Regions from separate parts of the Marinithermus hydrothermalis DSM 14884 genome, predicted to be linked through region 2. Evidence: riboswitches for the same ligand, from Rfam matches in the RefSeq annotation. Region 2 holds a riboswitch; the other holds the start of a gene.
The links. A riboswitch is a leader RNA that binds a small molecule or an ion and turns the genes downstream of it on or off. The one in region 2 is predicted to bind cyclic di-GMP.
Positions count from the first base shown of each region.

Region 1: linked by a shared signal. The riboswitch ahead of MARKY_RS05450 (hypothetical protein) and the one ahead of MARKY_RS11750 (hypothetical protein) in region 2 are both predicted to bind cyclic di-GMP.

Region 1 is NC_015387.1:1,068,787-1,072,811, forward strand. It holds gene modA (molybdate ABC transporter substrate-binding protein) at 1-626, opposite strand, end outside; gene MARKY_RS05450 (hypothetical protein) at 797-1,363, opposite strand; cyclic di-GMP riboswitch class II at 1,418-1,501, opposite strand; gene MARKY_RS05455 (hypothetical protein) at 1,563-2,147, opposite strand; gene MARKY_RS05460 (hypothetical protein) at 2,157-3,476, opposite strand; gene ruvC (crossover junction endodeoxyribonuclease RuvC) at 3,636-4,025, opposite strand, start outside.
Region 2 is NC_015387.1:140,972-144,996, reverse strand. It holds gene MARKY_RS00760 (hypothetical protein) at 1-478, opposite strand, end outside; gene MARKY_RS00755 (hypothetical protein) at 475-1,266, opposite strand; gene MARKY_RS11755 (hypothetical protein) at 1,285-1,974, opposite strand; cyclic di-GMP riboswitch class II at 2,194-2,278, shown strand; cyclic di-GMP riboswitch class II at 2,347-2,431, shown strand; gene MARKY_RS11750 (hypothetical protein) at 2,481-2,900, shown strand; gene trmH (tRNA (guanosine(18)-2'-O)-methyltransferase TrmH) at 2,875-3,546, opposite strand; gene hisG (ATP phosphoribosyltransferase) at 3,569-4,025, opposite strand, start outside.

The DNA of each region.
Region 1 (4,025 bases), 930 kb from region 2:
GGGAGGTGTGCCTCCAGGGGAGCGACCCAGAACCGCCCCTTCCCGGAAAGGTTTGGGTTGCGTGCCAGCGAGAGGGCGAAGATGCCCGCGTCCGCCCCTTGGAGTGCGATCTGCGCCGCGTGCGATACGTTATCCCCATACACGAGTTTGGGTTTTACCGCCTCCCACAATCCGGTCCGCTCGAGCAAGCTGACCGCGGCCTCCCCGTAAGGGGCGTGCAGGGGGTTGGCGATCGCGATTCGCCGGATGCGGGGGTCCAGCAGCACGGCCGGCCCCTGAGGTTCCGGATCGAGCGCCACCCGGTTGGGCACCCAGACGACGAGGCGGCCCACCGCGTACACGGCCCGCGTACCGGCCTCGAGCCGGCCGGCCGCCTCGAGGAGGCGGGTGTACTTGCTGCTCGCCGCGAAGTACAGGTCGAAGGGCGCGCCCTGGGTGAGTTGCTGGTAAAACTTTCCAGAGGAGCCGAAGGTGACCTCGACCTGGATCTCGGGGTGTTGTTGGTGGAAGGCCTCGAGCACCTCCTTGAGCGCGTACTGCAGGTCGGAGGCCGCCGCAACGCGTACGGGTTGCGCCCAGGCGTGAGCGTAAAGCAGCAGGGTTAGGATCAGGTACGTTCGACGCATGCCGGCCCCCTCCGGAGTGCACCCCCGTGGGTTGGGGGAGCGTTCAACCCAGATTATACGCGGCGTTAGAGGGACGAATGCCTTGTGCTGCGGGGTGAAAGAACCGCACGGTGAGGGGGCGAGGAGAGCTCCCTCACCGTGCGCGTACTTTTGTGGAGCCCCACCGGAGCTTAGAACAGCGTGACGCTTAGGTTAAGTCGAGTGATCTCGTAGGTGAAGTACACCTCGCCTTGGGTCGTGGCGGTGACGGGGCCGCCCGTGAGGTGAATCCCGAAACGCAGCGTACCTTCGTTGAGCGCTTGGAGCTGCGCGGGGTTCAGCAGGATTTGGTCGCTGATGGTGAGGTGTTCTGTCGAGAGGTCGAAGGTTCGGGGGTCACCGAGCTTGTACGCTTCCTCCCAGAGGTTCACGTTGGGTGCGGCCGGCGCCAGGTAAGCCTGGACCGTCACGGTTCCCGAAAGGCCGCCGGGGGGCGTCTTGGTCAGTTCCACTGTGTAGTCCAGGCTGGCGCTGGTGAAGTTCACCGGGATCTCCGCGCCGCTGAAGTCCGCGTAGAACCCCTGGTCGTCGGGTAACCGCAGGTCCATGTTCCACGTGCCTGGGACGACCGTCCACGCGAAGGTACCGGAAGCTTCCGTGCCCAGGTAGGGCAGCAGGTTGACCGTGATGGGTAGAGCGCTGCACGCGCTGAGTGCGCCCATGACCAGGATCGCAAGTGAGAACTTCCGCATCCGCATTCCCCCTCCCTAAAAACGCGCCAGGGCGACAGGCGCCCTGGCAGTGTGCACACAAGATCCCCTAGCCGGTTGCGCCACTGGCTCCACCTGCCCCAGGCGCCCACGTACAGGACAGGCTTCCTCGCCGCTAGGGGAAGCTTCCCCTAATGGCTACCCTACCACGTGGCCGGCCCCTTGCGTATCCCCCAAACGGGGGAGGCTACGCGTCCGGAATCAAGGCGAAGAGCCGGCCGCTCACGGACACCTCGGCCGTAGTGACGGTGTAGGCTACCGTACCGCCCCCGCTATCCAGCCTTAGCCCCACCCGAAAACGCCCAGCCCGCACGCGGTTAAACGCTTCCAGGTTCTCCGTTTCCGAGAGCGCCAAGACCAGCTCGAGAGGGCCCGTCTCCCCGGCAGCGAGGAGGAGTTGCGCCGTTTGCCCTACCCGGTAGGTTTCCTGGTAGATGTTGGACTCCGAATCCGGCGCGATGTACACCGCAATGCTAAAGCTCGTGCTCGCCGTGCCTTGGTTCGTGAGGTTAAGCCGTACCGTGATCGCTGCGCGTTCCAGGACCTCGAGGGAAGGTAGCTGGACGAGCTGCCCGCCGTCCGGGAGGTCCGCCCGGCCGTCCTCGCCGGCGGGCAGGTACACGGTACCGGATGCCGGGCTGACCTCGCCCGAGTCGAACCCCTGGGCCGCGATGAAGGAGGCGAGGTCGACCTTGAGGGTAGTGAGGGTGCTACCGCTGCACCCGACCAGGGTAAGGACCAGCGTGAAGAAAAGAACCCAGATTCGCCGCATCGTGCCCTCCTATAACCCGAACCCCAGGCTGACCGCGATGCCGTACACCGGATCCCCGGTGAGGGGAGCTCGGTGCGTGGTCAGCGCCGCGTCGAGGCTGACGCCGCTTGCCTGATACCCCGCCCCAACGCCGAAGCGGAACGCTTCCTCCCAGCCGATCCCGCCGCGGATGCGGAAGGGGCCTAGGGCGTACTCGAGCCCCGCGTGCCCTTGGATCGTCTCGCCGAACCCCAGGTCCGCCCCTACCAGCACCGTGCTGGCCTCGGCGACGGGAATGCGGTACGCGGCGTTCGCGAAGACGTAAGGAGCAGCGCCGCTGGTCGTTCGGACCTCCGGTTGTTCGGTCAGGGTGCCGTCGGGGGTGATCTCGGCCCGAACGCCGCTCCACTGCACGAACCCCGCCGCGTTCAGTACGCCGACGCCCAGCTCTACCTGCTCGGTGCGCACCGCAAGCCCGAGGTCCGCGCGGAGGCCGTACCCGAAGCCGCGCCCGGGGTAAGCGTAAAAAGCGGTGGTGGTGAACTCCGTGGCGTTGGGGATGCGGTTGGCGTCGGTGGTGGTTTGGGCCGTGACGGTCGCGTCGATCATCCCGAGCCCGTAGAACCCCTGGAGCCGGGTGCCCCACGCCACATCCCCCGAAAAGCCCGGAACGGGAGGGAGAGCTGCTGCGTAACTCAGGCCGAGGTTAACCCCCGCCTGGGCTTGGGCGGTGCCGTCCAGGGTGTACGTGGTGTTCGGTTCGAACTGCCCCTGGGCCAAAGCGGTCTTCAACGCTTCGCTCGGTGTGAAGCGGAGGTTGCCGCCGCTCGCGAACAGGCCGAGCTCGAGCTCGAGGCCGGGAAGCCCTAGCGGGACGGGAAACCGCAGGAAGGGAGGGGGGGTGAGGTGGGTGGAGGGGGTGTGGCTGGGCGTGCTGGTGAACTCGAGGCTGAGCGGGGTGCCGTCGCCGTCCGTGAGCCGCACGCCGTCCGCGCTGACTTCGAACACCACCTCGCTGGGGCTTTGCGCGGGGTTGATGAGGAACTCGTAGGGGCGGCTCACCTGGTCGTAGAAGGCGAGCGCGTCGAAGTTGTTTTTGAAGACGGTTCGGTTGGTGAAGAAGGTGAAGGGGTTGGTTTCCGGGCGCAGCACCAGGTTCACTAGCCCCAGGGGGAGCGGCGTCGCCGCGACGCTGCTGGTCGCGTCTCCCGGTAAGGCCGCGTAGGCTGGGTTCAGGGGGGCGGCCCAGGGGCCCGGAAGGGTCACCCCGCCCATTCCTAAGCTGCGCACGCCTTGGGCCCAACCCAGTCCGCTTAAGGCGAGGATCGTGAGGATCACGGTTCGTTTCATAGTCTGTACCTCATGAATGGCTTTGTGCTGTACTTCTTCTAACCAACCTCAGCTTATCGGAGGAGGTGCGCGTTGAAAACCCCGTGCCTGGCGAGGTTACCTTTGCCAAGCACGGGGTTGGCGGCGCCGAACAGCCGCGTTCTAAGGCCCGGCCACGCGCTACATCGAGGAAGTCGCGCCGGTCCTGAGGTGCGCGAGGTGCGTCAGGGCGATGGCGAGCGCGTCAGCCACGTGGCTGACCTTGGGGGCCTCCCGGAGGTTCAGGATGGCCCGCACCATGTACGCGACCTGCGCCTTATCGGCGCGTCCGGTTCCCACGAGGGCCTGCTTGACCTGCATGGGGCCGTACGCGAACACGGGAAGTCCCGCCTCGTCCGCGGCCACGAGCACCGCCCCCATCGCCCACCCCACGCGGTACGCCAGCTCGTTCTGGCGGTAGAAGTACTGCCCCTCCACCGCCACGGCCTCCGGCCGGTACGCCTCGAGCACCCCCCGCACGGCGCGGTAGATGCGCCCCACCCGTTTAGGGGCCGGCTCCCCGTGGCGCGT
Region 2 (4,025 bases):
AGGCGTCCGCCGCACCCGGCGCGTAGGGAGGAGTGCGCAGCTGGGGGGCGATCTCGAGCCGGGGGGCTGCTCCGCCCCCCTCCCCCAGCACGCGCAGCGCGTACGCCTGCTCGAGAAGGGCGATCAGGTCGTCCGGGGTCGTGCGCTGGCCCGGCCCTTCCATCCCCCAGAACCGACCGCTCACCTCGAGGGCGTACGCGACCTGCCCGCTCGCCGGGTCCTCCCCCCACACCACCACGGGCGGTGCGTCCAACGGGCATCCGGCCGCGAAAGCTGCCGGGAGGTTCTTGAGGGTCACGCCGCCCGAGGGCAGGGGGCCGGGGGGTTGGGTGATCGCGCTGCAGAACAAGAGCTGCTCCGTAGGGCGGTACTCGAGCGCGGCCGGAGCGACACGCAAGGGGTACTCGTAGTAATAGAGCGTCTGTGCTCCGGCCGGGCTGGCCCACCATAAGGCGAGGAGCAGCCACCCCCACCTCATCGCAGCATCACCTCACCGTAGAGCGTCTCCGGGCCTACCCCGGCGATCTCAAAGGCGGCGAGCAGCGTGTCCTCGGGCAGGTCTTCCGGTAGCGGCACGCGGTAGCGCACCACCCCGTCCCGCAAAAGCACCCGCTCCCCGAGCTCGAGGGTCCGGACCGTCGCGCCTTGGGTGTTCTTCAGGGTGAGCCTCCCCTGGAGGCGCAGGTACACGTTCCCGGTGTTGATCACGTCGGCCACGGCGTAGCGGCGGCCGGCGGCGTCGGTCTCCACGAAGGTCGAGGCGATCTCCGCGCCGGGGCGTTCCGTGCCTGCAACGGTGACGTAGACGATCGCCAGGATCTGCGTTTGGATGAGGACCTCGACCCCTTGCTGCACCCCGGGTTGCGGCTCGGTGGTGAAGGCCAGCGCCGCCCAGTAGGTTCCCCTCGCTCCTTCAGGGACGGTGAGGTTGAACCGGATGTCCCGCGGGGCGTCCGCGGTCAGTTCGAAGGGGCTGGCCTCGAGGTGGATCCAGGGGGCCGCGCTGTAGGCGTGGCTGTTCGGGGGCAGCACGAGGAGGGTGCCCGCGGGGTCCAAGAGCCAGTCAGTGACCGAGGGCACGATCCTGAGCGTCGGGCTTTCCGCCGCGAAGACCGTGACGGTGGCGGGAAGCGTCTGGCCGGGCGTCGCGGTGAACTCGAAGCGGGGCGGGGCCACGCCGATCCCGGCCTGCGCCGCCGCCCAGCTCCACAGGAGGACGGCCCCCCCGATCAGGCCTCGGGGGAGCCGCGCCAACCCAGCGAACATAGGCTTTATACTACCCCGTTACGGCGCGCCCACGGTGTAGATCACCGTCGCGCTGTCGTTCGTCGTGGGGCTGAGGCCGATCGGGTCATCGAGGACCAGCTGGTAGGTCAGGGGCACCACGTAGGCGTTCGCGTACTGCGTGTAGAACGCGTTGGTGCGGGTGCCGTTCATCACGCCGACGTTCACCGGGGTGGTGGTGACGTTCTGGTAGTTCGTGCCGTCGTACACCTGGAGGGTCAGGCCGCCGGTGGCGAAGGGATTCGCCGCGTCCAGGCTGGCCTTGGCCGCCCAGGTGCTCATGTTGGTCACGACGAGCAGGCTGCCGTCCGGGGAGGCGAGGCCGCCCCAGTCCACCGTGAAGCCGCTACGGGTCACGTTGGTCGGCGCGAAGGTGCAGCTCCCCCCGAACGCGGTCGTGCCCGCCGCAGTGTCGTTCGCCGTGAAGCTCCCCGAGCTGACCGTCGTGCTCAGGATGCTCTCGATGCAGGCCTCGAGGTTAGGCTGCGTGGCCACCCCGTCCGCCGCCGGGGCCTGACCGGGGTTCGCGCCCGAACCGCTGGCGGTGAAGTCGAAGTCCACGGAGCTCAGGTTGGTGTAGACGAAGGCGTACTGTGGGAAGCTGAAGTTGAAGTCGGTACTGCTCTGGGCCATCGCCCCCATAGCGGCCAACACCGTCCCGAAGGCCAAAAGCCGTAAGCGCCTCTTCATACGCATCATCACCTCCAGATGAAGAGGCCGCAAGCCGGTCGCGCCACTGGCTCGCCGCCCTCCCTTGGCGCCCGAGTTGGGAATGGGCGGGTCATCGCCGCTTACGGCTCCTGGTACAGAGTTATACCAATAAACTCCCCGCCGTGCCTACCCCTCCCCCATTTAGGGGTACGCCACGCCACGCCACGCGCGTACACTAAGGGTGGACGGGAAAGGACCCGTCCCCTCGGAAGCGATGAAGCCTGTCCTGCACGTTGGGCGCCTGGGGCAGGTGGAGCGGGTGGCGCAACCGGCCGAGGGCGTACACCTTCCTTCCCTTCACAATCCACGCCCGCCGGTCAGGCGCCCGATCCGACCCCAGGTCTCCTGAAAGGAGCGTTCGGAGGCGATGAACCGTACTCCCAACCTGGGCACCAAGGGATACGGGGAGCCAGTGGTGCAACCGGCCGAACGCCGTAACGGCACGCACCCCCGGCCCCCCAACGCGAAGCGAGGAGGTGGTCGCGGTGCGGCGCCTGATCGTGCTGATCACGCTGAGCCTGCTCTGGGGTAGCCTGGCCTGGGCGCAAACCGGTGTGGCCGTCAAGATCCCGGAGATCCTCAGGCTCTACGTGAACGGCCTCGAGACCCAGCAGGTTCCCGTCACCGTGCACGAGGGCCGGGTCACGCCGGAAGCGCTCGAGATCCTCGTGATCGCCAACACCTCTTGGACGCTCGTGGCCTCGAGCACCCCGCTCGTCGGCCCGACCACGCTGCCGCCGGAGCGGCTTCGGCTCGGGGGCGTGCCCCTCTCCGCCGCCCCGCGGGTACTCACCGCTGGACGCGGCGCTTGGCGGGCGCGGCTGCCGCTCACCGTGCGCCTCGTGCCCGGGGATCCCGAGGGCACATACCGGAGCGTGATCACCCTGCAGCTGGCCCGCCCGTAGGGGCGCGCACCTCCCCGTCCGGCCCCAGCTCGGGGTACGGGCGGCCCTCCTTGCGGTAAAGGGCCGCGAGCTTGGGGTACCCCCACTCGAACAGGGTGCGGCGGTACGTCTCGGGGTCCAGCCGGACGCGGTCATAAAGGCCGGCCGCCTGCCGCTGCCGCTGGGCCTCGAAGAGGATCACCGCCGCCGCGACCGAGACGTTCAGCGACTGCACCATGCCCATCATGGGAATCACGATGTGCCGGTCCGCGAGGGCCGCGGCCTCGGGACTCACGCCCCACTTCTCCGCCCCGAGCAGCACCGCCACCGGCCGGGTGTAGTCCACCGCACGGTAATCCACGGCCTCGTCCGAAAGATGGGCGGCGTACACCAAAAACCCGCGCTCCTTAAGGTGCTGTACGGCCGTGGCGATGTCCGGGTGCACCCGGAGGTACACCCACTTCTCACTGCCCCCGGAGGTCTCGTTGTACGTGGGCACCCCGCCCGTCGGGTTGACCGCGTGGGCCTCGTACACGCCCACCGCATCGGCCGTGCGCAGGATCGCGGAGAGGTTGTGCGGCTTGTGCACGTTCTCCATGAGCACGGTCAGGTCCGGCTGGCGTTTATCCAAAACGGCGCGTAGCTTGCGGTAGCGCTCCGGCGTCACGTCCCCTATTCTAGCCCGTCCCCTAGCGCGTCCGCGCCTGCTCCCGCAACCGCCGGATCAAGGGGCGCAGCACCTCCCGCTTAAGCTTCAAGGCCGCGCGGTTCACCACGAGCCGCGCGCTCGAGCGCGCGAGGACCTCGACCTCCACCAGCCCCGCCGCGCGCAGCGTCGCACCGGTCTGCACCACGTCCACCACCGCGTCCGCCAGGCCGGTGAGCGCCGCGAGCTCGATGTTCCCTGAGAGCTTCACCACGTCCGCCACCCAGCCCCGCTCCCGCAGCCACGCCTGCGTGAACCGCGGGTACTTGGTGGCGATGCGCCGCACCGGCCCCCGGGCCTCCGGGTGCCGGATCAAGGAGAGCCGGCAGGCCCCGAACCCCAGGTCCACCGGCTCGTACACGTCCCGCCCCGCCTCGAGGAGCACGTCCTTGCCCACCACGCCCACGTCCGCGATCCCCAGCTCGACGTAGACCGGCACG